DNA from 4 places in the Bacillus yunxiaonensis genome. Region 1 is predicted to be linked to each of the others. Evidence: riboswitches for the same ligand, from Rfam matches in the RefSeq annotation. Region 1 holds a riboswitch; each other region holds the start of a gene.

Region 1 (7,884 bases):
GGCACCCGGCTCAAAATGTCCGAGAATCATATCAAGAACAAGACCAAATCCAAATATAATGAGGAGCATCCCTACAAATTGTGTTTTTGAAAATTGTCTCTTCATCTCAGCTCCCCTTTCTTTTTCATATATAAAGTAAAATTTCCATCAGTGTTTTTTCATCCCCCACTGATAGAAATCCTGCCCAATCGGGCGCATGCCAGCAGTTATCTCCCATCTATCTTCCTCGTCTCTCTTTGAATCTTGAGGTAGGGTTTTTACCGCCCGCGAATAGCGGGATAAACAGAAGAAAAAGGTATTGCATTCCAACACCTTTTCTTCTATCACTATATCATAAGCTTGTTTTATAATGTACTACAATTATTTTACTGATTCTTTTGTTAAAGATAGTTCATTTTTTTCTTTCATTTCACGCTCAAGCTTTGCAATTTTCATATCAAATGTATCACGTTCATGATCTTCATTCATGCGAAGCTCTAAATCACGAATATGCTCTTCAATTTCTTCAAATCGTAAGAATGGATTATTCTCATCCATTTTATGAAGAGCCGTATTCATACGACGATTGGCATGTGCCATATTTTCGCGTGCCATTAATTCCATACGTTTTGCATTCATTTCTCTTAGCTTGTTTTTCATTTCAGAAAGACGACGTTCTAACTCATCAATTTGTTCCACTACACCTGCATACATTTCTTCTAAGCGAGCTACTTGCCCTTCATAGTATGCTACTTCTTCTAATGCACGTTCATGCAACTGTATTTCCCCTGCTTCTTTTGCAATTATTGCCTGCTTTGATCTCTTATTTACGAAATAACGAGCCTGCTCAAGTTCACGAGCAAAGTTAGCTTTTAATGTTTTATGTCGCTGAATTAGCTTTTCAATTTTTGTTACTTCACGCTCGCTATCACGTAAATATTGGTTTAACATCGCAATTGGATTTTTTCTTTCCTTTTCGTCTAAAGCATTATGAAAATCTGCAAGTATTGCCTCACGTACACGTCCGAATAATGATTGTTTCATTTTAAATCTTCCTCTCTTCTACTTTATTATTTTAGTTGTTTAATATTAGTTATTTTTCATTAATTTGTTCCACTCATCTTCAAAGTTGCTATATGGTTTAGAACCTTCTGAAGCAGAATTTACTACTACATCTTTTTCTTTTTTCCACTCACGGTATCCGTAGTATAGAACTACTAGTGCTACGATACCGATTAATGCTGGGGAATGAGAAAGGGCGATTGACAAGCCGATTAAACCGACAATACCCCAAGCTAACCTTCCAAAAAATGATTGTGCTCGCACAAATGATTTATAGCTCCAGTACACAATCCCTGCTCCAATTGCTAACCCTACAATACCAGCAAGACTACCAAGAGCAATCAAAGCCAAAATACCGGCTGCGATAAACGCTAAAAATTGTTTCATCTTGTGCTTGCCTCCCTTCGTTTTGATACTCTTATCTTAACTATTTCTTCATTTTTCTATAACGAGCTTAAGAACTGTTTTCTTCTCAGACTTAAGTCCTATTTTCTTTCAGACTTTTACTGTAATGAAATGTAGTGAAGCTTCCATCAGCGGGGGCTTACTGCCTGTTAATGCGGGATAAATAAAAAAAGATGTCTTCTGCAAGACATCTTCTTTTTATTTATGCTGTTTTATGATATTCCTTTTTTTCAACTACAGGTGAAAGACGCGGAAAATTAATTACAATTGAAATAATACCGCAAACCGCAACTAACATTGGATAAAATGAGTACGGTAATAACTCAACTGGTGAAAGTGAAGCAAATCCTGCCGCTGTTAACATTTGCGCACCGTACGGGATTAACCCTTGCACGCTACAAGAAAATAAATCTAACAAGCTCGCAGATTTTTTCGGATCAATATTGTATTGATCTGCAACATTTTTTGCCAGTGGGCCTGTGAAAATAATAGAAATCGTATTATTTGCTGTGCACATATTTGTCATACTTACAAGACCAGCGATTCCAAATTCTGCACCTTTTTTCGAACGAATATTACGCGTTAGTATATTCATTAAATACTGAATACCGCCGTTATATTGGATAATTTCAACCATTCCACCTATTAAAATCGCTAATAATACCATCTCCATCATACCATTAATTCCTACTGTAATACTTTTAAAGAAACTCGCTAATGTGTAGCTTCCATCTAACATGCCAATGATACCAGCTAACACTGTTCCTCCAGTTAATACAACTAGTACGTTACATCCGAGCAGCGCTGTAATTAACACCCCTGCATACGGTAAAATTTTCACCCAGTTAAACGCATGTGCTGTCATATTTGTATGAGTTCCTAACGTAAGAACGATTAAAAGTATACTCGTAATAATGGCAGCTGGTAATACAATCAAGAAGTTTGTTTTAAATTTATCTTTCATTTCCGTTCCTTGTGTACGCACCGCAGCAATTGTCGTATCTGAAATAAAGGATAAATTGTCACCAAACATCGCTCCGCCAACAACTGTCGCCATAGCTAGTGCCATAGAAATATCCGTGTGCCCACTAATTCCTACTGCAATTGGCCCCAATGCTGCAATTGTCCCCATTGACGTTCCCATCGCTAATGAAATAAACGCACCAATAATAAACAGTCCAGCAACTAACAAGCTTTGTGGAAAAATAGTAAGTGCTAAGTTTACTGTTGCTTCAACAGCACCCATACCTTTTGCCGTTTCAGAAAATGCACCTGCTAATACAAAGATTAATACCATAATCATGATATCTGGATTGCCAGCCCCTTTAGCAAAACGTTCAACCTTTGTCGTAAAGTTTTCTTTTCTGTTCATTACTAATGCAACAGAAACTGCAATTAAAATAGCTACTACGATTGGTAACTTATAAAAATCTCCTGTAATCACACCAGAACCAATAAATAGTGCTAAAAATATACCAAGTGGCAATAATGCCCATCCATTTCCTTTTGTTTGTTCCAAAGTAATATCCTCTCCTATTTCTAAACCTTTCCTTCACAAGAGCGAAAAAGACCTCTTCTGAAGAGAAGAGGTCTTATATATCATATAAGAAACACTCTTCTCATCTATCAAGCATATCGCTTGCTGGATTTGGCACAGCACTCTACATGAGTCCGCTGCCGAGGCATCGTAGGGCCAGTCCCTCCGCCTCTCTTGATAAGAAGGTTTCATATTATATTTTGTGTAAATCAATCCTTTATTACTTTACTCGCTGCAAAAGAAAATGTCAAATATTATTTCTATCAAAATAGTTGGTATTTTTTTGATATTTATACAAAGTTACGAGTGAACCAAACATTTCATGCAACTAAATAATATCTTTTATTTTCAAAATTTCTGTTTCTAAAATTGAAAACCATAAAAAATGTTCTTCTTCAATTTTTTCCATAAGCCACTTTGCCGTATCCCAGGCTACATTATACTCTTCTTTTGAAATATTTCCGTTTGCATACGCTTCTTCTAGCTCATCTTCATCTAGTAAATACATCTCACCATTCGGTAACAGTACAACATCTAAATATAAATCATCGAAATAAGGCATTCCTCTTGTATCAATTTTATACTCTTTTGAAGCATCCATATAATATTGTACAAGCTCTTTTTTCTCATTTAACATAGCTGTAATCGCAAAATTTTTTCCATTTATGAAATACTGTACCCAAGTATAGTCGTTATTTGCAATACAAACCTTTCGATTATGATACTGCTTGTAGCTAGGCTCTTTCACTTGTTTTATATGTAATATACTAACATACCATATTGTACCTTTTTTACTGAATTTGCTCTATCAATTAGCCGTTTCCATGATGATCCATCTCCATATTTTTGTTTCATTTGCAGCCATCCCTTTCACATAGAAAAACCCTCACGTTATACGTGAGGGTTTTGTTGTAATTTAAGCTGCTTGCTTCTCTGAAATCTCTTTCAAATAAGCTTGTCCTTTTTCTGCGTCATATTGTCCTTCCCATTTAGACATAACAACTGCAGCTAATGAGTTACCTACTACGTTTACTGCTGTACGTGCCATATCTAAAATACGGTCAATACCAGCGATAAACGCTAAACCTTCAGACGGAATACCTACTGTATGAAGTGTTGCTAATAATACAACGAATGATACACCTGGTACACCGGCAATACCTTTTGAAGTAACCATTAATACAAGAAGCAATGTAATTTGCTGTGTAATTGATAAGTGAATACCATACATTTGTGCTAAGAAAAGAGCGGCAATTGCTTGATATAATGTTGAACCATCTAAGTTAAATGAATAACCTGTTGGAATAACGAAAGACGTAATTGCTTTCGGGCAGCCAAAACGCTCCATCTTTTCCATAATCTTTGGTAGAACCGTCTCTGAGCTTGCTGTAGAATACGCTAAAATAAGCTCATCTTTTAAAATCTTAAAGAATTGGAAAATATTAATTCCAAATAATTTTGCCGTAAGACCTAATACAACAACAACGAAGAAAATCATCGCTCCGTATACAACAATAACTAAATTACCTAATGGAATTAATGACTTTACACCAAACGTAGAAACCGTTACGCCAATTAACGCAAACACACCAAACGGCGCGAACTTCATGACTTGGTTTGTCACCCAAAACATTGCATCTGCTACACCTTGGAAGAAATTCAGAACTGGCTTTCCTCTTTCTCCAATCGCAGCTACTCCTAAACCAAATAATACAGAGAAGAAAATAATTGCAAGCATATCACCTTTTGCCAATGAATCCATAATATTCGTCGGAACAATATTTACAAATGTATCAGCAAATGAATGGTGCTGTACTTGTTCTGTTGTAGCTGCATACTTAGAAATATCTGTTTTTTGTAACTGTGACATATCCACGCCTTTTCCTGGCTGGAATACGTTTGCTACTAATAAACCAACAACAATCGCAATTGTTGTAATAATTTCAAAATAAATAATTGTTTTTCCGCCTAAACGTCCAAGCTTTTTCACATCGCCAACGCCGGCAACACCAACAATAATACTTGCTACTACAATCGGCACAACAATCATTTTAATTAAACGAATAAAAATATCACCAATCGGTTTTAGAATAGTACCAACCATCGGATTGTGATAAAAGATTGCCCCTACAGCAATACCAACTACAAGACCTATTAAAATTTGCCATGCAAGTCCAATTCTTTTCATACTTGCTGCAACCCCCTTCTTAGATGTTCTTAATTTTCATATTCTATTTTTCTATAAAATACAAAAATCACAGTATTAAATATTATGAGACTATTCAATACTTTCGCCCCTATTAAAATGATAAGACAAAAATAGAAATCTGACAACTAAATAAATTTTCCTCTGTGCAAATATTTTTCTTGACAAAAATAAACCTAATGTCAGAAAACCTAACATGAGAACGATTCCTCTCTTCTTTATTTTTCGATATATGTTAGGGCCTATATACACGAATTGTTATAGTATAAACGAACAATTCGAACGTGATTTCTTTGTAATTTTCGACATTTAATAACAATTACTTAATTTTTTTTACATTATCATTACAACAATAGACATTTTTCTCCTTTCTGTGATTATATAGAATAGGGAAAGGAGATAGACAGATGAACAAAAAAATAACAGCGTTTAGTTTACTGACAGCCGGCACTATTTTCGTTTCTCCATTGCTTTCACCAGTGTATGCGGAGACGAGTCAAGATAAATTATCTAATATCCAATCACAATTAGAGGGTAATCAACAAGAATTACATACGAAATCAGCTGAAAAACAACAAATCGAAAAAGAGATACAAGATTTACAAAAAAAAATCGATGAATTAACTACTTCTATTAATAAAAATGAAGCAGATTTAAAAACAACAAAAGCTGAAATCGAAAAAACACAAAACATAATTGCAGAGAAAAAGAAGAATATTGAAGAGCTGCAAAAAAAAATCGATACCCGTCAAGAAGTAATTAAGCAGAGATTACAGTCCATGCAAGAAAAACCGCGTACAAATTTAATTACAGAAGTATTAATTAACACGAACAATATCGCTGAACTAATAGAAAATATGTATTCTGTAAGTGTAATTTTAAATAATGATACAGATATCGTAAAACAGCAAACACAAGATCAAGAAACTGTTAAAAAAGAAAAAGAAGCGATTGAGAAAAAGGAAACACAACTTAAGGAATCTGAACAAACATTACAGAAACAACAGCAAGAACTACAAGGAAATCAGCAACAACAGCAAGCATTAATTGCTGATTTACACGAAAAAGCTTCAAAAGTAGATTCCGAGATGGAAAGTTTAGAAGAAGCAAAGACTACTTTAGAAAACCAACATCAAGCTGTTCAAAATGCAATTGAAGAGGAAAAACGTGCAGCAGAAGCAAAGAAGGCTGAAGAAGCAAAAAAAGCTCAAGAACAAAAACAAGCTCAGCAATCCGCTCCTTCAACGCAAAACTCAACTACATCTCAAGTGAAAAATACTGGCGGTTTTATTAAACCAGCAGCTGGTAGCTTTACTTCTGGATTTAATGATCCAACACGTGATCGTCATAAGGGTCTTGATATCGCAGCTCCTGGAACCGTACCAATTTTCGCTGCAGCCGATGGAGTTGTTATTCGCTCCGATTTATCTAGCAGCTACGGAAATGTTGTATACTTATCGCACCGCATAAACGGTCAAACATATACAACTGTATATGCTCATATGAGCAGCCGCTCGGTTTCAGTTGGACAAAAAGTAACACAAGGCCAGCAACTCGGTTTTATGGGGAACACAGGTGATTCACACGGACAACACTTGCACTTCGAGCTACACATCGGCGAGTGGAATATAGAAAAATCAAATGCTGTAGATCCAGCTCCTTATATTAAATAAAAAAACTCGGCAATTGCCGAGTTTTTTTATTTATGGAAAACAAGCGAATCCCATCTTTCATGTGTACTTCTTATATATTTTTTATAATTTTCAACACCTTCTAGGCATTGCACATACAAAAACATAAAAGCTTTTTTGAGGAGGTCTACACATGAATCAAGAATCACAAGAAGCCCAAATATTACAAGAAGCCAAAAATCTATATAGGTCGTTTGTTTACACTAGGCGGAGACATTTTGTTTTTAATCGGCTTCGTCATTGCCGCTTTCGTAGGTTATAAAACGTATATTCGTCTCTTGAAGCAATCTACAACATAATAAAAGGCGGAGAATATTCCCCGTTTTTTATTATGAACTAAAGTACACCAATAACGTTTAAAAAGACAAGAAGAACCGTAATCGGAATAACATAACGAAGCAAGAAAAACCATACATGAAATAATAGTTTCCCTCTTGTTTCTTTAACTTCTAATTCTTGCATTATCAACTCTTTCTTCATCTTATTTGGTACAAAGAGCGAAATTGCTAGCACACCAAGTGGAAGTAATACATTACTCACCGAAAAATCCAGTAAATCAAAAACTGTCTTTCCAAATACTTTTACATCGCTCATGACTCCAAATGATAATGCTGCTGGAATTCCAACTACGAAAATAAGTAATCCAATTAAGAGCGATGCTGATGGACGCTTCTTTCCGTCCCCTTTCGCTACGGAAGCAACAACAATTTCGAGCATAGAAATTGCCGATGTAAGCGTTGCAAAGAAAAATAGAATTAAGAATAAAATAAAGAAAAAATGCCCGAAAGGAATTTTTCCAAACACAGCTGGAAGAACGATAAATAGTAACCCCGGCCCTTCTGTTGGACTAACACCTAACGCAAAAATCGCTGGAAAAATCGCTAGCCCTGCAAGTACAGTAATAAAAACTGTTAAGCTTGTAATCGATATTGCTGATTTTGCTAAATGTTCTTCTTTTTTCAAATAAGAGCTGTATGTAACCATAACAGAGGCTCCAACTGTTA
Region 2 (7,884 bases), on a different contig from region 1:
TCAACGCTGACATTCTTGAACGATGAAATTCTGCTAACGTTTCATCTGTGATACCATAATTGCCAATATATTCTGAACCATCCGCCAAGTAAGCTCCATAAGGACCAACTGATGCAACAACCAATGGCTTAGGCCTATTCGTTTGCGTATTCTTCTTCCAGTAATCATCCCTTGCTCTTCTTGCAAGTAACACTGTTTGCTTAATTAACTCTAAAGCTTCCTTTTCTTGTATTCCGCGCACAGAAAAACCATCAACAGTAGCTTGATAGCTTGCCGTAATGGCACAGTCCGCTCCAGCATGAAAATAGTCAGAGTGAACCTGATAAATTAATTCCGGATTCTCAAGTAATACACGTGCTGACCAAAGGGAATCGTCCAAATTACATCCATGTGACTCCAGTTCTGTAGCCAGCGCTCCGTCAAGCAGCATAATTGAATGTTGAGATAAAATAGCATCAATTGGATTGATTTTGTTGGACATAATCTATACCCCTTTTCTTTAAATTTTGTGTTAGATAATAACTTCCGTAGCAAAACAATATAAATGGAACACCACAATATAAAGCAATTCGTTGTGTAGGATCAAACGCAATCCCGATACATGACGCAAAACAAATGATAAAAGAAGCGATTGGTACCAGCGGATAGAATGGTGTACGATAGACCAAGTCATCTACAGAATTTCCTTCTTTTACATATTGTCTGCGAAATAGGAACTGCGAAGTACTAATACTCATCCAAACTACAACCACTGCTAAACCTGAAATAGAAACTAGCACAATATACACAGTATCCGGTGCCACGATACTTGAGAACAGAGCCAAAGCTCCTCCCAACATGCTGAAAATGACCGCATTAATTGGAACACCCTGTTTTGTCATTTTTGCAAAAATAGGAGATATTGTGTTCTTATTGGCAAGCGACCACAGCATTCTAGAAGAGGCATAAAGACCTGAGTTTGCAGCAGATAGAATAGCCGTTAGTATAACGAAATTCATAATATCTGCCGAATATGGCACTCCAACTCGTTCAAGAACGGCAACAAAGGGACTCTCTAATACTCCTGCATCGGAACTAGGTAATAATGCAGATAAAACAATGATCGTTCCTACAAAAAAGATAATCAATCTCCACAAAGTAATACGAATGGCCTTGGGTATCGCTGTTTCTGGATTCACTGTTTCACCTGCTGCAATTCCTATTAATTCCGTTCCTGAAAAAGCAAAATTAACGGCAAGCATCGTCATTATAATGGCAAAAGCACCATGAGGAAATAGACCTGTACTTGTAAAGTTAGAAAAGAATGGCGCTGACTTTGAATGAGCCATCGGAACAAAACCTACTATTGCCGCTGCTCCTAAAACAATAAATATTACAATAGCTATTACCTTTATAGAGGCAAATAAAAATTCAGATTCAGCAAAAAATTTAACTGTCAGTACATTTAATCCAAAGATTAAAATGGCAAAAAGGGCACTCCATATCCAGACATTGATGGATGGAAACCATCTCTGCATAAGCAACCCTGCAGCAGTAAATTCAGAGCCTAAAGCAACAGTCCAAGTTAACCAGTACAACCAAGCTACGGTATACCCTGTCCCTGGTCCAATGTATTTAGATGCATAACTATGAAATGCACCCGTTTCAGGCATATGTACGGAAAGCTCACCTAAACACAGCATAACTAGATAAACCACTAGTGCACCAATCAGGTAGGAAAGAATTGTACCAAATGGACCAGCTTGTTGAATCGTGTAACCTGAACTTAGAAATAATCCAGTTCCAATCACTCCACCAAGTGATAACATAACTAAATGACGTGCTTGCATTTTCCTTTGAAATTCTTTCCTATTTTTGTTCTCCATTCTTACTCTCCTTCCTACTATCCAGAGAAAACAAAAACGCACTCTATAAAAGAGTGCGTGGCTGACAAATAAAAACGTACCCTCCTATCTATCAGGTTCATCACCCGCTGGAATTAGCACAGTATCTTAAGCAGACCTGTTGCTGAGGTTTCGTAGGGCCAGTCCCTCCACCTCTCTGGATAAGAATATTTTTTTATAACCTTATCAATCTATTTAAAAATTGTCAACGTGTTTCTGTACTTATAAATACCGCCTAATTTATTTACTCGTTTATCCTGCTATTCGCTGGCAGTAAAACCCCTTATTCAAAAAGGAATAAAGAAGATAGGTAGAGGATAACCGCTGGCATGTGCCCAATCAGTTCAACTAACCATTAGTAGGAGATGCCCCCACTGATGAAAGATTCACTTAATAAAAAGTATTTATTTTCCGTATATAAATTGGAAAATAGAGTTTGTTTATCATTCCTTATTATTTTAAACTCTCATCAAACTTGAACAAGTATTGAAGGGCATCTAGACGAAACAACATAAAAGCGCTTGCATAATTAAAAATCTAAGTTATAATACTTGTATACAAGTATACTTGATTAACATGAGGTGGAATTATGACGGAATCAAGGGAATTTCTTTATCCTGAAAAGTGGCTTTCAAAAGCTTCTACTGGTGATCGTGTTGCGAGCGAACTGAGAATGCGTATTATTGCAGGTAAAATTGAAAGCGGTACCATTCTATCTGAAAATAAATTAGCTGCCGATTTTTCTGTAAGTCGGTCACCCGTTCGTGAAGCATTAAAAGTACTAGCATCTGAAAATATCATTCGCTTAGAAAGAATGGGCGCAGTTGTCATTGGTTTAACCGAAAAAGAAATCGAAGAAATATATGATGTTCGTTTACTTATAGAAACGTTTATCTTTGAGCGACTTGTAAAGATGGACACAAATGAGTTAGTAAGAGAACTAAATAAAATTATGGAAATGATGAAAATCGCCATCAAATATCATGATGCTGATGAATTTTCTTATCAAGATCTCTTATTCCATGAAACGATTATTCGCACCATTGAGCATTCCCATATCCTCATGATTTGGAATAATTTAAAGCCTGTTATGGAAAGCTTAATCCTTTTATCAATGCGTACCCGTTTCAAGGAAAAGTACGAAGACTTTGAACGGATTATTAAAAATCATGAGCTTTATATAAAAGCAATCGAATCAAAGGATCGAGCCCTCATGATTAAAGCCTTACATCAAAACTTTGATGATGTGCAAGGGAAAGTTGAAGACCTCTGGATGTCACAACAAATGTTATCTAAAGGAGTAGAGCAAGAACATGAGTAGCTATATGTTAGGTATAGATATCGGTACTACAAGTACCAAAGCAGTATTATTTACTGAAAAAGGCGAAGTCATTCAAACAGAGAATATTGGTTACCCACTTCGCACACCGGATATTTCCACAGCGGAACAAGATCCAGAAGAGATTTTTCAGGCCGTTTTGCAGGCGATTTCAAATATAACAAAACATCATTCAGATAAACAACCATCGTTTATTTCATTTAGCAGCGCCATGCATAGTGTCATTGCCATGGATGAAAATGACGAGCCGCTGACACCTTGTATCACTTGGGCAGATAATCGCAGTGAGACATGGGCACATAAGATCAAAGATGAACTGAATGGCCATGAAGTTTATAGACGAACAGGAACACCTATTCATCCCATGTCACCATTAAGTAAAATTACTTGGATTGTGAATGACCATCCTGAAATCGCTGTTAAAACGAAAAAATATATCGGAATCAAAGAATATATCTTTAAACAATTCTTTGATCAATATGTTGTTGATCATTCCCTCGCTTCATGCATGGGTATGATGAATCTAAACACACTAGATTGGGATGAAGAAGCTTTAAAAATTGCTGGTATAACACCTGCTCAATTGTCTGAGCTCGTACCAACCACTACGATATATCGCAACTGCAATCCAGATTTAGCTAAGAAGATTGGAATCGATCCACAAACACCGTTTGTCATTGGTGCCAGTGATGGCGTGCTTTCGAATCTAGGTGTGAATGCAATTAGAAAAGGCGAGATTGCAGTCACAATTGGGACAAGTGGTGCTATTCGAACCATCATTGACAAGCCGCAAACAGATAAAAAAGGAAGAATATTCTGTTATGCCCTAACGGAAAAGCATTGGGTAATTGGTGGACCGGTAAACAATGGCGGAATGGTCCTTCGCTGGATTCGCGATGAACTTGCTTCATCAGAAGTAGAAACTGCAAAAAGACTAGGAATTGATCCATACGATGTATTAACGAAAATTGCTGAACGTGTAAGACCTGGTGCAGACGGATTATTATTCCATCCATACCTCGCAGGTGAACGTGCGCCATTATGGAATCCAGATGTACGCGGCTCATTCTTCGGTTTAACGATGTCACATAAGAAGGAACATATGATTCGTGCAGCCTTAGAAGGCGTTATTTATAATTTATACACCGTATTTTTAGCATTAACTGAATGCATGGACAGTCCTGTGACCCGTATTCAAGCAACAGGAGGCTTCGCAAGGTCTGACGTTTGGCGACAAATGATGTCCGATATTTTCGCATCTGAAGTCGTTGTTCCAAAAAGCTACGAAAGCTCCTGTCTAGGTGCATGTATATTAGGTCTCTATGCGACAGGAAAAATCGATTCTTTTGAAATCGTTTCCGAAATGGTTGGCAGTACCTACAAACACACACCGAAAGAAGAAGCAACAAAAGAATACAGACAATTACTGCCGATATTTATTAACCTATCAAGAGCATTAGAAGAAGATTATACACGAATTGCCGATTATCAAAGAAGTTTAATAAAGTGAAACTTTCATTAGTAGTCCCCCACTCCTCGTCTCTTTTTGAACTTTGAGGTTGGGGGCCTACTTCCAAAAAACAGGGGATAAAAAACAAATACAGCTAATATTAGGGGGAAATTACGATGCCATTAGTCATTGTAGCAATTGGGATTTTAGCATTACTTTTACTGATCATGCGCTTTAAATTAAACACTTTTATTTCATTAATCATTGTATCATTTGGTGTTGCTTTAGCACTTGGAATGCCGCCAGAAAAAATTGTTAAAACCATTGAAGCAGGATTAGGCGGAACACTCGGTCATTTGGCACTCGTTTTTGGACTTGGTGCGATGTTAGGCAAGTTGCTCTCAGATTCTGGGGGCGCACAACGCATTGCCATGACTCTTGTGAACAAATTTGGTAAAAAGAACATTCAATGGGCTGTCGTGACTGCCTCATTTATTATCGGTATTGCATTATTTTTTGAAGTAGGATTAGTATTATTAATTCCGATTGTATTTGCTATTTCAAGAGAATTAAAAGTTTCTATCTTATATCTCGGTATTCCGATGGCAGCAGCTCTATCTGTGACACACGGATTTTTACCGCCACACCCAGGACCAACTGCTATTGCGGGTGAATTGCATGCAAACATTGGTGAAGTATTACTTTACGGTTTTATGATAGCGGTTCCAACAGTTATTTTAGCTGGACCTGTATTTACTAAAATTGCGAAAAAGCTAGTACCTGAAGCATTCACGAAAACTGGTAATATAAAATCTTTAGGTGAGCAGAAAGTATTTAAACTTGAAGACACACCTAGTTTTGGTATCAGTGTTTTTACCGCTTTACTGCCTGTTATTTTAATGGCAATCGCTACGATTATTACCTTGTTGCAAAAAACAATGGGATTTAAAGATAATAGTTTACTAGCAGCGATCCAGTTTATTGGGAATGCGGATACTGCCATGTTGATTTCCTTATTAGTTGCGATTTATACAATGGGACTCTCAAGAAATATCCCAATCAAAAACGTAATGGAATCTTGTACAACAGCGATTTCAAATATCGGGATGATGCTCTTAATCATTGGTGGAGGCGGAGCCTTCAAACAAGTATTAATTGATGGCGGTGTAGGTAACTATGTAGCCGAATTATTTAAAGGAACTTCATTATCACCAATCTTACTTGCTTGGATCATCGCTGCCATCTTACGTATTTCCTTAGGATCTGCTACGGTTGCTTCATTAACAACTGTCGGTTTAGTAATTCCGATGTTAGGTCACTCTGACGTTAACCTCTCTTTAGTTGTCCTTGCAACAGGAGCTGGTAGCTTAATAGCTTCACACGTGAACGATGCTGGTTTCTGGATGTTCAAAGAATACTTTGGTTTAAGCATGAAAGAAACATTTGCAACATGGACCTTACTTGAAACTATTATTTCCGTATCTGGATTAGGATTTACGTTATTACTAAGCTTATTTGTATAAACCTTTCTAGACAGCAAAACCCTCACTTAAGTGAGGGTTTTGCTGTCTATTCATCTTAAAAAAAATATCATTTACTTATGGTGCGGTTCACCTTTATGAATCTATATGAAATAAATTTCTAGATGATTGAACTCAATTTGGCTTACCACCACGACTCTTCATGATATTCTTTGCTTTCTCCGTAATAGTAATACTAATTATAGACAGATTCACAAGGTATTTAAATAATGCGAATATAGTGATTCATTGGATACACCATAAAAAATTTAAGCGGCTACTTGTGATACGCACCTATACAGTTTCTACTACCGCTTCAAGCATTGTTCCATTTTTAGCATAATTCGTATGCCAAGAAAAAGCTTTTTCTAAAACATGAGGAGTTTGTCCACCCCTTGTTTGCGCTTCTTGGTAATAAGCTCGCAGCTGGTCACGATACATTGGATGTGCGCAATTCTCAATAATCAGTTCCACTCTTTCCCTTGGCGCTAGTCCCCTTAAGTCAGCATATCCCTGTTCAGTGACAATCACATCTACATCGTGTTCAGTATGGTCTACATGAGAGACGAAAGGAACGATGCTTGAAATGTTACCGCCTTTCGCAATCGATTTCGTAACAAAGATAGCTAGGCGTGCATTTCTTGCAAAATCACCAGAACCACCAATACCGTTCATCATCTTTGTACCTAAAACATGAGTAGAGTTAACATTTCCGTATATGTCTAATTCTAAAGCAGTATTAATCGAGATTAATCCAAGGCGACGAATGATTTCAGGATGATTAGAAATCTCTTGCGGGCGCATCATTAATTTATCGCGATATTTTTCAAAGTTAGAAAATACCTGTTGCATTTTCTCTTCGGAAAGCGTGATGGAGCAGCAGGAAGCAAAATGGACTTTCCCAGCATCCATAAGATCAAAGACCGCATCCTGTAATACCTCAGAATACACTTCTAAATCTTCAAACTCCGAATCTAACATTCCATGCAGCACTGCATTGGCCACTGAACCAATTCCCGATTGTAATGGCGCTAAACGATTCGTTAATCTGCCTACTTTTACTTCTTTTCGAAGGAACTCTATTAAATGCTGTGCCATGATAACAGTTTCTTCATCTGGAGGAACAATCGTCGATGGCGAATCAAGTTGGTTCGTAAACACAATACCCTTCACTTTTTCAACATCAATCGGAATACCGATCGTTCCAATTCGATCATCCGATTTAGCGAGCGGAATTGGAAGCCTTTCCCCTTGTTTCCCAGGTTCATATAAATCATGCAGCCCCTCTAGTTGTGTAGATTGAGCCATATTCATTTCAATAATAATGGACTTTGCATTTAGGGAAAACGCTAAGGAATTTCCAATTGAAGTGGTTGGAATAAGCATTCCGTCCTCAGTTATTGCAACCGCTTCCAAAATAGCAACATCTATATCCATAACGTCAGCACGGAGCAGCTCTGCTGTATGAGATAAGTGCTGATCCACAAATAAAAAGTCTCCATTATTAATTCCTTTTCGCATAGTTGCATCGGCTTGGAAAGGCAATCTCTTTCCTAAAATTCCTGCCTCAGCAAATAATTTATCTACATCCGAACCTAAAGAAGCTCCGGTATAAACATTTACTTTAAAAGATTTATCATCCTTAACGCGGTTCACCAGCGCAAATGGGACTGCCTTCACATCACCTGCACG
Region 3 (7,884 bases), on a different contig from region 1:
AGCTTGAAACAATTGGCTGACCGTTTATGTCCTTCTTAAAAATCGGATATCCTTTCATCCCTACAGATTCAACTAGTATGAGGTTTTTCACATCCATCGGATAAGAAGCTGCAAACTGCATAGCAACTCCTCCACCCATTGACCATCCTACCAATGAAAAATCTTTCAATTGCAATTCATTCACAAACAGCTTTACATCTTGCGCAAAATCGTTTAAAGAATCTATATGCTGATGGTAAGTTGAAAAACCAAAACCACGTAAATCAAGAGCATAAATATGATAAGAGTCTTGTAACTGTTCTATAACTAAATCCCAATGTTGCGAAGATGTCATATTCCCATGAATAAGTACTAATATTTCTGTTCCACTTCCCACTTCTTGATAGGCAATTGTTTCTCCGTTTGATAATGCTACTGACTTCATACTTGTAGGTTTAATCATTCTCTTTGCCCCCTCAAAATTATTAATAACACACAAACAAAAGACAGAAAATTCTCAACACAATAATACCATATAGAATATATGTTCTCAATCTAAAAATTAACGTACTTTTAACATAAGCATGGCGAACAGACTACTAGACAATTCAGAAAAAAGGAGCTATAGTTAGCTAGGTAACTAATTAGGAAGGGATAAAAATATGGACGAAAAACAACACTTTTTTCACGTCGTCAGCCAAACTTCTCGAAAATTTTCCAAGAAGTTTAATGAGCGTGTTTCTCCAACTGGTTTATACAGTGCACAGTGGGCTGTAATCTTCAGATTGCATCAAACTGGACCTTGCACACAAACGGAATTGTGCCAATATTTAAACGTCGAATCTCCAACAATGACTCGTACTCTAACCCGCATGGAATCGATAGGTTGGATCATTAGAAAAGAAGGAAGGGATCGGCGCGAAAAGCTCATTTCTTTATCAGAAACAGCACAGGAAATGATTCCAATGTGGCAGGAAGAAGTAGACTCATTTGAGGAAAAAGCACTGCAAGATATTAACAATGAAGAACTTCTTCGTGCTTTTGACGTACTACAAAAAGTAATTCGTAATCTTGATTAGAAATTGGAGGGATGACTATGGAAAGTCAAAGACTTTGGACGAAAGACTTCATCGGAACATGTTTGAGTAGTCTATTTCTCTTTTTAACATTTTATATGCTCATGACAACCTTACCTATATATGTCATCGACGGACTAAAAGGAAAACCTGAAGAAATAGGTCTAGTTGCAACAGTGTTTCTAATTTCTTCTGTACTTTGTCGACCATTTACAGGTAAATGGCTTGATGATTTAGGAAGAAAGAAAATTTTATTTATCTCTCTCTCACTCTTTTTAGCTGCAACGGTGATGTATTTCGGTGCGCAAAGCTTATTTTTACTGCTTACCCTTCGCTTCTTCCATGGCATCGGATTTGGAATGGCAACGACGGCTACTGGTACAATTGTAACAGATGTAGCCCCAGACCATCGACGCGGTGAAGCGCTCGGCTATTATGGAGTATTTATGAGTTTACCAATGGTTATTGGTCCTTTTTTAGGATTAACTATCATTTCTAAATTCTCATTTACAGTTTTATTTATTGTTTGTTCTATATTTTCTATACTTGCTTTTCTATGCGGACTATTAGTAAACATTCCTGAAGAAAAAACAACTGTGAAAAAAGAAACGAAACGTATGCAGTGGAAAGATTTAATCGAGCCTTCAACAATTCCAATTGCTGTCACAGGCTGCGTACTCTCCTTTGCCTATAGCGGTATCCTTTCATTTATTCCGATTTATGCAAAGGAACTTGGCATGGCCGATATCGCAAGTTATTTCTTTGTCGTATATGCAATTGTAGTTGTTATTTCTCGTCCATTTTCAGGTAAAATATTTGATCGATTCGGAGAAAATGTTCTCATTTATCCCTCTATTATGATATTTATGATTGGAATGTTCACTTTAAGTCAGGCGCAAACGCCATTTTGGTTACTTGCTGCTGGTGTACTTATCGGATTTGGATACGGAACCTTGATTCCAAGCTTCCAAACGATTGCGGTTAGTGTCGCACCACACCATCGACGCGGATCTGCAACAGCTACTTATTTCTCATTTTTTGATACAGGTATTGGTATTGGATCTTTCGTACTAGGTATTATCGCAGCACATTCAAGCTATCATAATATGTATTTTATTTCTTCTATTATCGTTGCGTTTACATTACTTATTTATTATTTCCTTCACGGACGAAAACAAAAGTTCAAAAAGCAAACAACACAAACAAAATTATCTGCTTAATGATATAAGAGAGAGTAAACTTCTATGTTTACTCTCCTTTTTTTGCTCATCAAGATACTTATACCTTATAATGAATGCATAAGGAGGCTTGTTATGAGATTTAAAAAATACCCTCTAATTTTAATCGTTTTGATTTTTTTATTTATATTAACTGGTATGAGCTTTACGTTATTTAAACAAAATAAAGGGGTTCCCTCAGAACAAACAGTAACGAAAAAAAACTGGTTACAAGACCCATATCTTCGTTGGTCTTATTCACATATGCGAGAATTTGCTTCCACAAAAGTTGTCGCTAAAAATCCAAATTATGTATCTTCCCTTCCAGATAACCTGGAAAATTTAGATGATTTACATATCACAGGTGAAAATAATGATAATACGACTGTTCTTCAATTATTAGAAAAATACAAAACAGATGCTTTCATTGTCCTGCACGATGATAAGGTTGTATATGAACGATATTTTCATGGATATAAAGAAAATGAACCACATGGTATGGCTTCATTATCAAAAGTATTTACAGGGCTTCTCATTAGCACACTCATTGAAGAAGGAAAGTTGCAACCCAATATAACTGCAGAAACTTACGTAAAAAAATTACAAGGAACACCATTTGGAAAGGCGACAATTCAACAACTACTAGATATGCAAGTTTCTGTAAATTATCCAACCCACGGCTTTAAACAAGCTGGATTATCTAATCAAGATGCACAATTATATTTAGCGAGTAATCTTCTTCCTCGCGGTAAAAACTATGATGGGCCTTTAAAAATTTATGACATGTTGCTAGAAGCAAACGAAACTGCTGCTCCTGGAGAAAATTTTTCATATGATAATGGTTCCGCCGAAACACTTGGATGGGTGATTCGTACTGTAACAGGAAAATCCCTTGCAGACATGGTAAGTGAACATTTTTGGTCACAAATTGGAGCAGAAGAGGATGCTTATTATGTTGTTGATGAAACAGGAGTGGAACAAGCCAGCGCAGGATTAAATGCAACCGCCCGAGATATGGCAAGGTTCGGAAAAATGATTGCGGACAATGGTGTATATGACGGAAAGCAAATTATTTCTTCTTCTATCATTGATGAAATTAAGAATATTAAAAAAGACGAACTTCCAGTTGGTGATGGTGAAGCATATTCATACCATAATCAATGGTGGATTCCCCATAACGAACATGGTGCATTCGAGGTACATGGGAGTTATGGGCAACGTTTATATATTGATCCAACTGCGCATATGGTTATCGTTCACTTTTCATCAAATGCTAATCATAATGGAGAAATACAATCCACATATGGAGATATGTATTTACAAATCGCTAAGTATTTACAAAAACACTAAAATTAGACCGAAATTCTCAAAGTTTTTGTTACAAAAAGAGTTGTCTTACGGCAGCTCTTTCTCTATGATCATCATTACATTTTTCCATTGTTCTTCTGAAAAGCATAAAGGTTTTAACTGAAATACCATTGAGCACAAATCTTCTATATAACGAACGTTTTCTTGTAAAAATTCCCACCTAAGCAACTTAGGTATATACAAATCTGCAACCTGTTTATTTTGTTCTACTAAAATGTCTACTTCTCTCTCACAAATACCCATTATAAGATATTCTTCCCGCACTTCTTGTTTAACTTTAGAAAATTGCTTGCTATTCTCTTTTATCCCTAATAAACAAGAAAGATAAGAATAAAACAAGTCATCTTCTCTTTCACATACACTCATAATTTTATAAATCTGTTCCTTATTTTTCATAATTTTGCCGCCTTCTCATATATCTTTTGCAGCCATTTTTCTCTTTTTTCTTGTTTACTACTTTTCACAGATTGAAATACAGAACGCTTTATGTTATGTATCCTACAAAAGGACAATATTCCTTTCTTCATCACAATCCATTCAGCTGATCGGTACAAAAGAGCAGCGTACCATAAAGGAGAATCTAATGTATGAATCACCCATGCTTGTTTTCCTGTAAGTAATCCTTTAGGCATTCTCTCTTCATATTTGTAAGCAAAACCTGAAACAAATACTCGGTCAATAAACCCCTTTAATATCGCAGGCATACTCCACCACCAAACTGGATAAATAAAAATGAAGTAATCTGCCTCTGCAACTAATTCCCTATATTTTCTTGTTTCTTCCTCATGCACTAAATCTCTTCTCTTTTTTGTCTCGTTAAAGGTTAGAACCGGATTAAATTGTTCCTTATACAAATCAAGAACGGTTACAGAGTGACTTGTTTTTTGTAATCCTTGTTCTACATGTTTCAAAATAGCAGCATTGAAGCTTGATGGGTTTGGATGCGTGTATACAATCAATATATTCATTGTAAATAACACCTTTCCTTTAATTCCCTTTTGACTTTTCGTGGGCCCACATGCTATTCTAATACATGTCAAAGGGCAAGCCCCTTCGACAAAAGCAACGACACCTATTCGGCGATGGTGTCTTTTTTATTTGTTAGCCGAGAACGCCCATCTTTCGGGGCACATTTAATTTTTGAACACTACACACTCAGCACCATTTCCTTGTAAAAAGACTGCATAGTACAGTCTTTTTATCTACATACCTCGAAAATAAGTGAATTTTCAAATAAATTATAACATAAAAAAGAGAGATCAACTCCCTCTTTTCTCTTTTGCTATGTAGCAAATCCCCTTATCATTATATATTTGTGCGGCCCTGCTAAAGTAATTTTTCCATCCAGTTTTAGTTCATCGAGTAACCGCAATAAATAAAATTGTTGAAGCATCTTTTTTGCAAATTTCCCTTTATGTTCAGAAGCAATATACTCTTGAATATCCAATAACGTAATCGGCTCTTCTTGTTCTTCCATATATTCGTAAATTGCACTGCGCAACGTAATATATTTCTCAAGTGTCACAGTTATGTCCACTCCTTTCTTCTCGTTGTCCATCTTTCATTATCGGTTTTTTTGCAATAAAAAAACCTCTTCGATAAGAAGAAGCGGAACATGTCTCTTCCTTCTTATCTTCCAGAACAAAACTGTTCTGCTGGAATTAGCACCTGCATTGCGGTTGCTGGGTTTCATCGGGCCAGTCCCTCCACCTCTCTGGATAAGAAAATATTCACTTTATCTCTTACTATAATGCATATAACCAAAAAAGTCAATTCCTATAAGAATAATCAGGATTTATTTTTTAGAAAACTATTATATTTTGTTTCGTTTTGCTCATACTACAAATGTATAGACCAAAGGAGGTGCAATCATGCAAAAAAATGCACGTGGTCATGTTCAAGATTCTTGCCAGGCTTTACATGAAGCAAAAAACTGTTTACAAAACGCCTTGCAAACAGTCGAGAAATCAGATAATCGTCAACGCATTGAACAATCTTTACAAGCTGTCCAACATGCGTTGCAACAGTGTGATAGTACGGCAGATATTTTATCTCAAGAATGAAAAATTCCCAAAAATAAAAAGTAAGCACGTATGAATCGTGCTTACTTTTTATTTATTAACTTAATATCAACTCTTATTTTGTTTTTAAACGTTTCTATTAGGAACTTCTTTTTCCCATTCACTTAAAAATGGTACATATCCAAGTTCATTGGGTTCATCAGATAATAAAGAAATAAACTCCAGCTTATTTCCATCATAATCGAGAAAGTAAACACTCGCTGCCGGCATCCAGCTTTGGACAATGGGTTCTTGATTCCCTTTTCCTTGGCTTCCAATCACTTCTATCCCTCTCTCTTCCAGCCATATTTTGGACTGTTTTAAGAAATTCAATTCTACCTCGAAAGCGAAATGATTGAGCTGAATATAAGCATCTGTTGGCACTTCCCATAATCCCAGCATTTGTCGTCTATCTTCTCCTATCCAAAAAAAGGCTACTTTCCTTTCAGGTGATTTTCTCGCTAGCTTTAATCCAAGTTTATTTTGGTAAAAATCAATTGCTCTCTCTAAATCCCTTACATGTAAATGTGTTTCGTATATACTCTTTATCATGTTTTACATCCCTTCTTCGTACTAATGCAATAAATTTCAACTACTGGCAATGGGCGTGTTCCCCATACATTAATTAGTTACAGCGATTATGCCAGGCCAACAGTTATCACTCATCTCTCCCCTTGTTTTCACTCAATTTTACGATAGGGAATTTATATACAAAAGGGGGAAATCTGAAATATCACTCTCTTTATCACTACCAGTATATAGATATATCATTATTACAACATCCATCTGTTGTATCATCTTTCTATTTATGAGTGCAGTACCATAGTATGAGAAACAAAGTATGAATTGGATTCTAATTCCTAAATAGTTAATTAAAAATGCACTTACTTATACATAAAAAAGACACCCCTTACATCATGTAAGAAGTGTCTCAAAAAGCGAACGAATATGTAAGTCGCGATCCTACTGTATATATTTATGTCTTATAAGAAAAACTTATTCCCTATTTACTTGGGAAAACGTGCGTTGCATTTCCTCATTCTAATATACCGTACTTCTTCTTAAAACGTGCCAATATTTTAATCCAAGATGTGCTAAACACCCAAAGAAAAAATACATTGGAAAGTGCATGTGCAAGATCAAAATAAAAACTTGTAATATACGCCTTTATAAAAGTATCCCATGTTAGTTCTTTCAAAAAACCAATAAGAAACCATAAATTCATAACCCAGTTAAAAGCAAATCCTGCAATAAATCCAAAGAGAACTCTTCCCCATAATGTTTTCATCATCCACGTATGACGCAGCAGTCCTGCTGAAAAACCCATCATACCCCAGCAAAACATTTGCCACGGAGTCCAAGGCCCTTGCCCTAGGAATATATTAGAAACTAACGCAGCTGTTGCACCGATAAGAAAACCCGTCTCACTACCAAAAACAATCGCTGATACAATAATAACAAACGAAGTTGGTTGTACACTTGGAATGAAAGAAAATGGTACACGACTAATCGCAGCAATTGCCGCTAGGACAGCTACAAGTACAATTTCACGCGAAACAAAAGCTTTTTTCTCAAAACGCACGTAAAATGGCAACATAATCACAATTAAAAAGAAAAGACTGCACCATATATAATATTGATCCGTCACAAAAGACGTAAATAAAAGTGTAATAATCAACACTAAAAAAACGACTACAACTATACCAGCATATCTTTTGGACACGCCTCAAACACATCCTCCCATGTTAAAGCATACGGCAGTTGTTTACGAATAAAACGATTAACAGATGTTGTATAAAAAAAGTTCTCACTAAAAAAGCGGGCCGGTGTGTCTTCCATAATAATTTTCCCATCAAATAACATGATACAGTTATCCACATATTTTGCTGCAAACTCAATATCATGCGTCGCCATAACAATCGTCGTTCCTTCTTTTTGTAATTGCTGAAACAACTCGCCAAGCTGTTCTTTCTTGCCTGGATCTAATCCCTTTGTCGGTTCATCTAATAATAATAGATTTGGCTTTGACAATAACACTGTACAAAGAGCGATTAATTGCTGTTCTCCGCCGCTACAATCATGCGGATGGCGATTAAGAATATGCAAGATTGAAAACTTCCGAAGCATTTCTTCTACTTTTTCATTCGCTTCTTTTTTATATAATTGTTGCGCACGGCTAAAAAG
Region 4 (7,884 bases), on a different contig from region 1:
ACATTTGCTTCTTCACCGTCTACTAAGAATACAGCTTGAAGTGGTGTTTCAAGAACAACGTTTTTCGGAACGTATACGAACGCACCGCCGTTGATTAGTGCAGCATGAAGAGCTGTTAAACGATGCTCGTCAACTTTCACGCCGTCTTTCATTAAATACTTTTGTACTAATTCAGCATGCTCCGTTGCAGCTGATACGATATCTGTAAAAATAACGCCTTTTGTTTTCGCTTCTTCTGATAAAGAAACAAATGCAGTTGTACCGCTGCGCTGTACAAGAACGTTATTCTTTTCATCAATTAAATTTTTCACTGTTTCTGGAAGTTCTTCTAAAGAACGTACAGGCTCTTGCTTTGCAGTGTGACCTTTGCCGATAAAGTCCCATTTATCAATCTTTGTTTTATCAGGCGTTGGCATTGGAAGTTCAGTTGCCTTTGCAAGAGCTTGTAAGCGGAACTCAGTCAACCAAGCAGCTTCATTCGCTTCGCTTGCATGCTGACGGATAGAATCTTGATCGAAAGGTAATGTACCAATTGTCATGTTTATGCTCCTCTCTTACGCTTCTTGCTCTTCTGTTTCGTCTTCAATACCTAGTTCTTTTTTAATCCAGTCGTAACCTTCAGCTTCTAAACGTTGTGCAAGCTCAGGGCCGCCAGATTTCACAACACGACCATTCATCATAACGTGTACATGGTCTGGAGTGATGTAATTTAATAAACGTTGGTAGTGCGTGATCATTAAGCAACCGAAATCTTCGCCGCGCATTTCGTTAATACCTTTAGATACAACTTTTAATGCGTCGATATCAAGACCAGAGTCAATTTCGTCTAAAATTGCGATTTTTGGCTGAATCATCATTAATTGAAGAATTTCATTACGTTTTTTCTCACCGCCAGAGAAACCTTCGTTTAAGTAACGTTGTGCCATTGATGGATCCATTTCTAGGAATTCCATGTTTTTATCTAATGTACGGATAAATTTCATAAGAGAAATTTCATTGCCTTCTTCACGGCGTGCGTTAATTGCAGAACGTAAGAAGTCAGCGTTTGTTACTCCGCTAATTTCACTTGGATATTGCATTGCTAGGAATAGACCAGCTTGTGCGCGCTCATCTACTTCCATTTCTAATACATCTTCACCGTCGATGATGATGCTGCCTTGTGTTACTTCATATTTTGGGTGACCCATAATTGCAGAAGATAAAGTTGATTTACCTGTTCCGTTAGGTCCCATAATTGCGTGGATTTCTCCACCTTTTACTTCAAGGTTTACACCCTTTAAAATTTCTTTGCCATCGATTGATACATGTAAATCTTTAATCGTTAATGTAGAACCAGCCATCTCAATACCTCCATTAATCATCTATATACATTTTAAAAATTCCTAAAACGTTCACATTCTCATTTTATTCTCATTCTAATTTTATATCAAATAAAATGATATCGCAAACGTTGAAAAAAAGTAACAATTTTTCTACAAATACGAGCAGGAATTTTCTGCACATTATATTATGATACACCTTTCTTCCTACTTATATAAAGAAAAAAGGGCTAAGAAATTCCAGCCCTTTTTTCACCTTATTCACTTACAGGAAGTACAGCTCCTTTGTACTCTTTCTTAATGAAATCTTGAATTTCTTTTGAGTGCAATACTTCTACAAGTGCTTTAATTTCTTTTCTGTTTTCGTCACCTTTACGAACAGCAATAATATTTGCGTAAGGAGAGTCTGATCCTTCAAGTGCAATTGCATCTTTTGTTGGGTTTAATTTCGCATCAATTGCGTAGTTTGAGTTAATAAATATTGCGTCACCTTCATTATTCTCATATAATTTCGGTAAAAGTCCTGGCTCAACATCTGTTTTAAATTTCAAGTTTTTCGGATTTTCTACAATATCTTTTTCTGTCGCTTTTACAATATCTACGCCATCTTTAAGTTTGATAACGCCGCCTTTTTGCAATAATGCAAGCATACGTCCTCGTTCCGCTACGTTATTACTCATAATCACTGTTGCACCATTTGGAAGGTCTTTTAAACTTTTATATTTCTTAGAGTAAATCCCCATAGGCTCTAAATGAATTTTCCCTGCATTTACAAAGTTATACCCTTTTTCTTGAATTTCTTTCTCTAAATACGGAATGTGCTGGAAATAGTTCGCATCAAGTTCTTTATCAGCTAACGCTTTGTTTGGAAGTACATAATCTTGGAATTTTTTAATTTCTAATTTAATACCTTTTTTCTCTAATAGTGGTTTCGCTTTTTCTAAAATAACTGCATGCGGTACGTTAGAAGCACCAACTACAAGTGTCTTTTCATCTTTTTCGCCGCCACAAGCAGCTAATGCAAATACAAAGACTGCTATAAAAATTGAGAATATAATTTTCTTCATAAAATTCCCGCCCCTATTTTCGTAATTTTTAGAATCTTATCCCCGCATCCATCTTACTGGTTACAAAATAAAGGCTGGCATTTACCAGCCCTTATGAAAAAAACATTATTCACTTAAAGGAAGCACAGCTCCTTTGTATTCTTTCTTAATGAAATCTTGAATTTCTTTTGAATGTAATACTTCTACAAGTGCTTTAATTTCTTTTTTATCTTTGTCACCTTTACGAACAACAACTACGTTTGCGTATGGAGAATCATTGCCTTCAATCGCAATCGCATCTTTTTCTGGGTTTAATTTCGCATCAATTGCATAGTTTGAATTAATTAAAACTGCATCGCCTTCTTTATTGTTATACACTTGTGGTAACAAGCCTGGCTCAATGTCTGTTTTGAACTTCAAGTGTTTCGGGTTTTCTGCAATATCTTTTGTCGTCGCTTTAACAGGGTCTACACCATCTTTAATTTTTAAAATGCCTGCTTTTTGTAAAATTGCTAACCCACGTCCATGATCAGCAACAGAGTTACTCATAATAATTGTTGCCCCATCTGGAAGATCTTTTAAGCTTTTATATTTTTGAGAATATACACCAATTGGTTCTAAGTGAATTTTCCCCGCTACTTCAAATTTGTAACCTTTTTCTTGGATTTCTTTCTCTAAATACGGAATGTGTTGGAAATAGTTCGCATCAATCTCTTTATCAGCTAATGCTTTATTTGGCAACACATAGTCTTGGAATTTTTTAATTTTTAATGTAATACCCTTTTTCTCTAATAGTGGTTTCGCTTGCTCTAAAATAACCGCATGCGGTACGTTAGAAGCACCAACTACAAGTGTCTTCTTATCTTTTCCGCCGCCGCTGCCACAAGCAGCTAATGCAAATACAAATACAGCAAGAAGTGCTGAAAATAATACCTTCTTCATGTTGTAACACCCTTTCTTTCCCAATATTCGAAATATAAAATCTATAGGGAGTTTTCGTTTTAGACGAAAACTCTTTATCCCAATAATTCCTAAACTTCTCTTTACCTTTTATCAAGTCGCTTTGTAAGAAGGTCACCAATCATTTGAATAATAAATACAATAATAAGCACAAGAATTGTTGCCATGAGAGTGACATCACCATTATTGCGTTGGAATCCCTCTAAATAAGCAAGGGTACCAAGACCGCCTGCTCCAACAACTCCAGCCATCGCTGTATAGCCCACAAGTGCAATTGCCGTTACCGTAATACCTGAAATAAGTGCTGGTAAAGATTCTGGTATCAATACTTTTAAGATAATTGTACTCGTCTTTGCTCCCATCGCTTTCGATGCTTCAATAACACCCTTATCAATTTCACGAAGCGCAATTTCAACCATTCTCGCATAAAACGGTGCTGCTCCAACAATTAATGCTGGCAATGCGGCACTTGCTCCAAGAATCGTATTAAGAAGAAACTTCGTAAATGGAATCAGTAAAATGATTAAAATAATGAACGGGATAGAACGAAAAATATTTACAAACGCGCCAATTACAACATTGACCGGCTTGTTCTCCCATAGATTATCTTTTCCTGTAAGAAACAGTACTAATCCAAGAATAAGACCCAATACAAACGTTGCAAGTGTAGCAATTGCCGTCATGTATAACGTCTCTTGCGTAGCTTCTAACATTTGATCCCAATCTACATTTTGAAACACATTATCCATGTGCAATCACCTCCAGCTCCACTTGCTCTTGTTGAATTGTTGCAACTGCCTCTGCAACTGCATCTTCGTCACCTTTTAAATGAACAATTAAACTTCCATACGCCCCGTTTGTCGTTTGAGCAATATTTCCTTGCAGAATGCTCACTTCAATTCCATCTTTTCTCATTAATTCCTGCAGAACTGGTCTTTCCACCGCTTCGCCAATAAATTGCAGTTTCACGACTTTTCCTTCCGGGTATTTCTCTAGTAAATGTTCAATTGTTTCATCTGCATCTTCAGAATCTGTTATTTGCTTAACGAAGCGCTTTGTAATGTCTTGCTGCGGATTACGAAATACGTCTAAAACGCTGCCGCTTTCAACAATCTTCCCTTTCTCCATAACAGCAACACGATTACAAATTTTTTGAATCACATGCATTTCATGCGTAATGAGTACAATCGTTAAATCGAGGCGTTTATTAATATCGAGAAGCAAATCTAAAATTTGATCTGTTGTTTCTGGATCTAATGCTGATGTTGCTTCATCGCATAATAATACTTTCGGATTATTTGCTAAAGCTCTCGCAATACCAACACGCTGCTTTTGTCCACCACTTAGCTGAGATGGGTACGCATCTTCCCGTCCTTCTAAACCAACAAGACGAATCAATTCATCTACACGCTGTTTTCTTTTCTCTTTTTCCACTCCAGCAATTTCAAGTGGAAAAGCAATATTTTCACGAACAGTTCGTGACCAAAGTAAGTTAAAATGCTGGAAAATCATCCCGATTTCTTGACGAGCTTCTCTAAGTTCTCTTCCTCTAATCGCTGAAATCACACGCTCTCCAACAGTAATTTTTCCAGACGTCGGTTTCTCCAGTTGATTAAACAAGCGAATTAAGGAACTCTTTCCGGCACCGCTATATCCGATAACTCCGAAAATTTCGCCTTTTTCTATTTGTAAATTCGCATTATCAACAGCAGTAACATCACCGTTTTTGGAGCGATATATTTTCTTTACATTTTCTAACACAATCATTGATGTCACCCCTTTTTAGTTAAAAAGCGTAAGCGGCTCGCCGCTATAACTATAAAAATGATTTGTTGTTTGAGCGTCCTCCTACACTGAAACAACAAAAAAACCTTTCTGCTTTAAAATGAGCAGAAAGGTTTATATACATAAATTACTATTATCCTTTCCTCTCATCTCTCAAAGCATTCGCTTTGCAGGAATTGGCACCATTTCAACATAAGTTGACGGTTGCCGGGTTTCATAGGGCACAGTCCCTCCACCTCTCTTGATAAGAGAAAATCAGATGTAAATTTCGTCTGATTTTGTCGTTATGAAGTTTTCATTATTTCATGTTTTGAATTGTATCAACGCATGAAATGGATGTCAACAGAAATTTTCGCAAAGAATAAAATTTCTGAAATTTAAGCACCCACTCGTAGCGGCTTACAAATGTGAAATACAGATTCTAATAATAACATTGTTTTATATGTCCCTCTATATGTAATGGCCTTTCTACGCAATAGTGACTGCAAACGAACTTGTCCAGTAATCAATAACTGCAAGTCATCTTCTTGAAAGCAAACAAGTTCTTCCGTTCCCATTGCAACATTCGTAAGCTCAATTTTCTCTCTTGAAATTTTCAATGAATAACGTTCATCTTGAAAAGTAAAACAAACAGCCCGTTCAAATTGCGGCAGTAGCGGTTCTAAATGACACTGCGTATTGGCATATGTTACAAATGATTGAAGCAGTGAATACAATTTCATCTTCGTCACACTCCTCATATCACGTTCTACATAATACCATTCCATTTCTATAACGAGCTCTCCTGTATCTTTCTCTCGACAAAAGTTGTACGAAAAACAATTTGTTGCTTATATTTCCCAAGAAATATGTCGAGGCGGCAAAATATTTGCCGCCTATTGTAATTCCATATATAAATATTCCACAGATTGAAATGCATATATTTTTTTCACAAGTTGATTTTTCTCAAATATAAGTAAACACGGAACACTTTCAATTTCATACTCCCGCGCAAAATGCGGTGCATAATTTAAATTCAACATCCCGATTTCCAAGTGAGGTAATGCTGCTTCAACAATCGTTAACATTTTTTTAGCAAGTTGACACGTACCGCACATTGGCGTATATACGTATAATACCGTTTTATTTTGATCTCTAACTGCGGCTACAGCTTCATTTCCTGTCCAATCGATCATTCTACCATTCCTTACCGTAAAAATTCTGTATAAACGTCGATGTCAGCTCCCCATAAAACGTTCGCTAAATGATTTGATGGTGCAGTTGCAACCTCACGATACGAACGATCAATATAAATATGCTCAGCATGTGGAAATTCTCGGCGAAACTGTTTGCGTAGCTTCTCTCCTGCATCATCTGCGTCCACAAGCACATACACTTCTTTATCGTACAGCTGATCAATAAGTTCATCCATCTTCGACAAACTAATTGTACCATTTGTACAAACAATTTCCACCGGTTCTCTAATAATCGTTTCAATCTTCTTCTTATCTGATTTACCTTCAACAATAATTACTTTTTCCACATAGACCACTTGGCATCACCCGATCACCATATACTATGATACAACCTTACCTTTAGTATATAGTATATTCGATATTTCAATGTTGTTTCCTGTTTATTTTTGTGAATAAAAGCAGAAGTGGCTCGTTTAGAATGTGAGGAAGAAGCGAAGCCATCGACACTAGAGCTGACACAAATAAAAAAGGACAGCTATTAGCTGCCCTTTCCATATTAGTCTTGATTGATCATTTCTTCGTATTGTTCTGCAGTTAATAAGTTATCAACTTGGCCTGCATCTTCAATCTCAACTTTAATCATCCATGCACCTTCGTATGGAGATTCGTTAACAAGCTCTGGCTTGTCGTTTAACTCTTCATTTACTGCTACAACTTTACCCGCTACAGGTGCGTATAACTCAGAAACTGTTTTAACAGATTCTACGCTTCCGAATGGCTCGTCAGCTTCGATTGTTGCACCAACTTCAGGAAGTTCCACGAATACGATATCTCCTAATTCGTGTTGTGCGAAATCTGTAATACCGATAACAACTTGGTTGCCATCAACTTTTACCCATTCGTGTTCTTCAGAGTAACGTAATTGTTTTGGAATGCTCATGTTTGTACCTCCAATGAATGTATTAATTATGTAAAAATACCTTATTGGTACTTTTTCCACACGCTTTCAAATTGCTCTTCATTAAAGCCAACTGTTACATGATTACTGCCTGTTACAATTGGTCGTTTGATTAACATGCCATCAGAAGCGAGCATGTCCAACATTTCCTCTTCACTTGCATCTTTTAGCTTATCCTTTAAACCAAGCTCGCGGTAACGCATTCCACTTGTGTTAAAGAATTTTTTTAATGGTAATTCGCTTTTTTCATATAAACTGCGAAGTTCTTCCTTAGAAGGTGGATTTTCGACAATATGAATCATTTCATATGCTACATCATTTGCTTCTAACCATTTTTTTGCTTTTTGACATGTTCCACATTTTGGATATGAATAAAATGTTACTGACATACATTCACCTACTTTTCACTAACCTTTACCTTATCATATAGAAAATATTTTTTCATTTCAAACTTTAACTTATTTCGCTAAGAATTTCTTTTATCCTGCAAAATCTTTTGTTTTTCGCAAATTCACCAAAAATATTTTATATTTAGCATAAATAATATTATTTCATCATAATATTATTTATGCTAAATATAACGTTTTTAAAATACGAAATATTAAATCAATTTATATTGTTTTTTAGTAATTTGTCATGTA

Evidence for each region. A riboswitch is a leader RNA that binds a small molecule or an ion and turns the genes downstream of it on or off. The one in region 1 is predicted to bind S-adenosylmethionine.
Region 2: it holds a riboswitch for S-adenosylmethionine, as region 1 does, so the genes downstream of both, mmuP (S-methylmethionine permease) here and WAX78_RS13245 (Na+/H+ antiporter NhaC family protein) in region 1, are expected to answer to the same signal.
Region 3: it holds a riboswitch for S-adenosylmethionine, as region 1 does, so the genes downstream of both, WAX78_RS03720 (hypothetical protein) here and WAX78_RS13245 (Na+/H+ antiporter NhaC family protein) in region 1, are expected to answer to the same signal.
Region 4: it holds a riboswitch for S-adenosylmethionine, as region 1 does, so the genes downstream of both, WAX78_RS11690 (methionine ABC transporter ATP-binding protein) here and WAX78_RS13245 (Na+/H+ antiporter NhaC family protein) in region 1, are expected to answer to the same signal.

Annotation. Positions count from the first base shown of each region.
Region 1 is NZ_JBAWSV010000004.1:215,510-223,393, reverse strand. It holds gene liaF (cell wall-active antibiotics response protein LiaF) at 1-105, opposite strand, end outside; gene WAX78_RS13255 (PspA/IM30 family protein) at 361-1,023, opposite strand; gene WAX78_RS13250 (lmo0954 family membrane protein) at 1,069-1,428, opposite strand; gene WAX78_RS13245 (Na+/H+ antiporter NhaC family protein) at 1,649-2,965, opposite strand; SAM riboswitch class I at 3,063-3,167, opposite strand; partial or broken gene WAX78_RS13240 (ribonuclease FAU-1 family protein) at 3,312-3,838, opposite strand; gene gltP (glutamate/aspartate:proton symporter GltP) at 3,900-5,171, opposite strand; gene WAX78_RS13230 (murein hydrolase activator EnvC family protein) at 5,597-6,862, shown strand; gene WAX78_RS13225 (sodium-dependent transporter) at 7,217-7,884, opposite strand, start outside.
Region 2 is NZ_JBAWSV010000007.1:171,731-179,614, forward strand. It holds gene mmuM (homocysteine S-methyltransferase) at 1-481, opposite strand, end outside; gene mmuP (S-methylmethionine permease) at 456-1,865, opposite strand; SAM riboswitch class I at 1,947-2,051, opposite strand; gene gntR (gluconate operon transcriptional repressor GntR) at 2,473-3,204, shown strand; gene gntK (gluconokinase) at 3,197-4,732, shown strand; gene gntP (gluconate permease GntP) at 4,849-6,195, shown strand; gene WAX78_RS19455 (acetyl-CoA hydrolase/transferase family protein) at 6,487-7,884, opposite strand, start outside.
Region 3 is NZ_JBAWSV010000001.1:740,589-748,472, forward strand. It holds gene phaZ (intracellular short-chain-length polyhydroxyalkanoate depolymerase) at 1-442, opposite strand, end outside; gene WAX78_RS03695 (MarR family winged helix-turn-helix transcriptional regulator) at 642-1,058, shown strand; gene WAX78_RS03700 (MFS transporter) at 1,076-2,275, shown strand; gene WAX78_RS03705 (serine hydrolase domain-containing protein) at 2,369-3,622, shown strand; gene WAX78_RS03710 (hypothetical protein) at 3,668-4,036, opposite strand; gene WAX78_RS03715 (NAD(P)H-dependent oxidoreductase) at 4,033-4,608, opposite strand; partial or broken gene WAX78_RS03720 (hypothetical protein) at 4,900-5,198, opposite strand; SAM riboswitch class I at 5,267-5,365, opposite strand; gene WAX78_RS03725 (hypothetical protein) at 5,512-5,703, shown strand; gene WAX78_RS03730 (VOC family protein) at 5,788-6,252, opposite strand; gene WAX78_RS03735 (ECF transporter S component) at 6,737-7,423, opposite strand; gene WAX78_RS03740 (ABC transporter ATP-binding protein) at 7,399-7,884, opposite strand, start outside.
Region 4 is NZ_JBAWSV010000003.1:476,478-484,361, reverse strand. It holds gene sufD (Fe-S cluster assembly protein SufD) at 1-539, opposite strand, end outside; gene sufC (Fe-S cluster assembly ATPase SufC) at 555-1,340, opposite strand; gene metQ (methionine ABC transporter substrate-binding lipoprotein MetQ) at 1,577-2,386, opposite strand; gene metQ (methionine ABC transporter substrate-binding lipoprotein MetQ) at 2,492-3,307, opposite strand; gene WAX78_RS11695 (methionine ABC transporter permease) at 3,409-4,074, opposite strand; gene WAX78_RS11690 (methionine ABC transporter ATP-binding protein) at 4,067-5,092, opposite strand; SAM riboswitch class I at 5,254-5,361, opposite strand; gene WAX78_RS11685 (hypothetical protein) at 5,488-5,832, opposite strand; gene WAX78_RS11680 (thioredoxin family protein) at 5,986-6,285, opposite strand; gene WAX78_RS11675 (toprim domain-containing protein) at 6,297-6,641, opposite strand; gene gcvH (glycine cleavage system protein GcvH) at 6,842-7,225, opposite strand; gene WAX78_RS11665 (arsenate reductase family protein) at 7,267-7,632, opposite strand.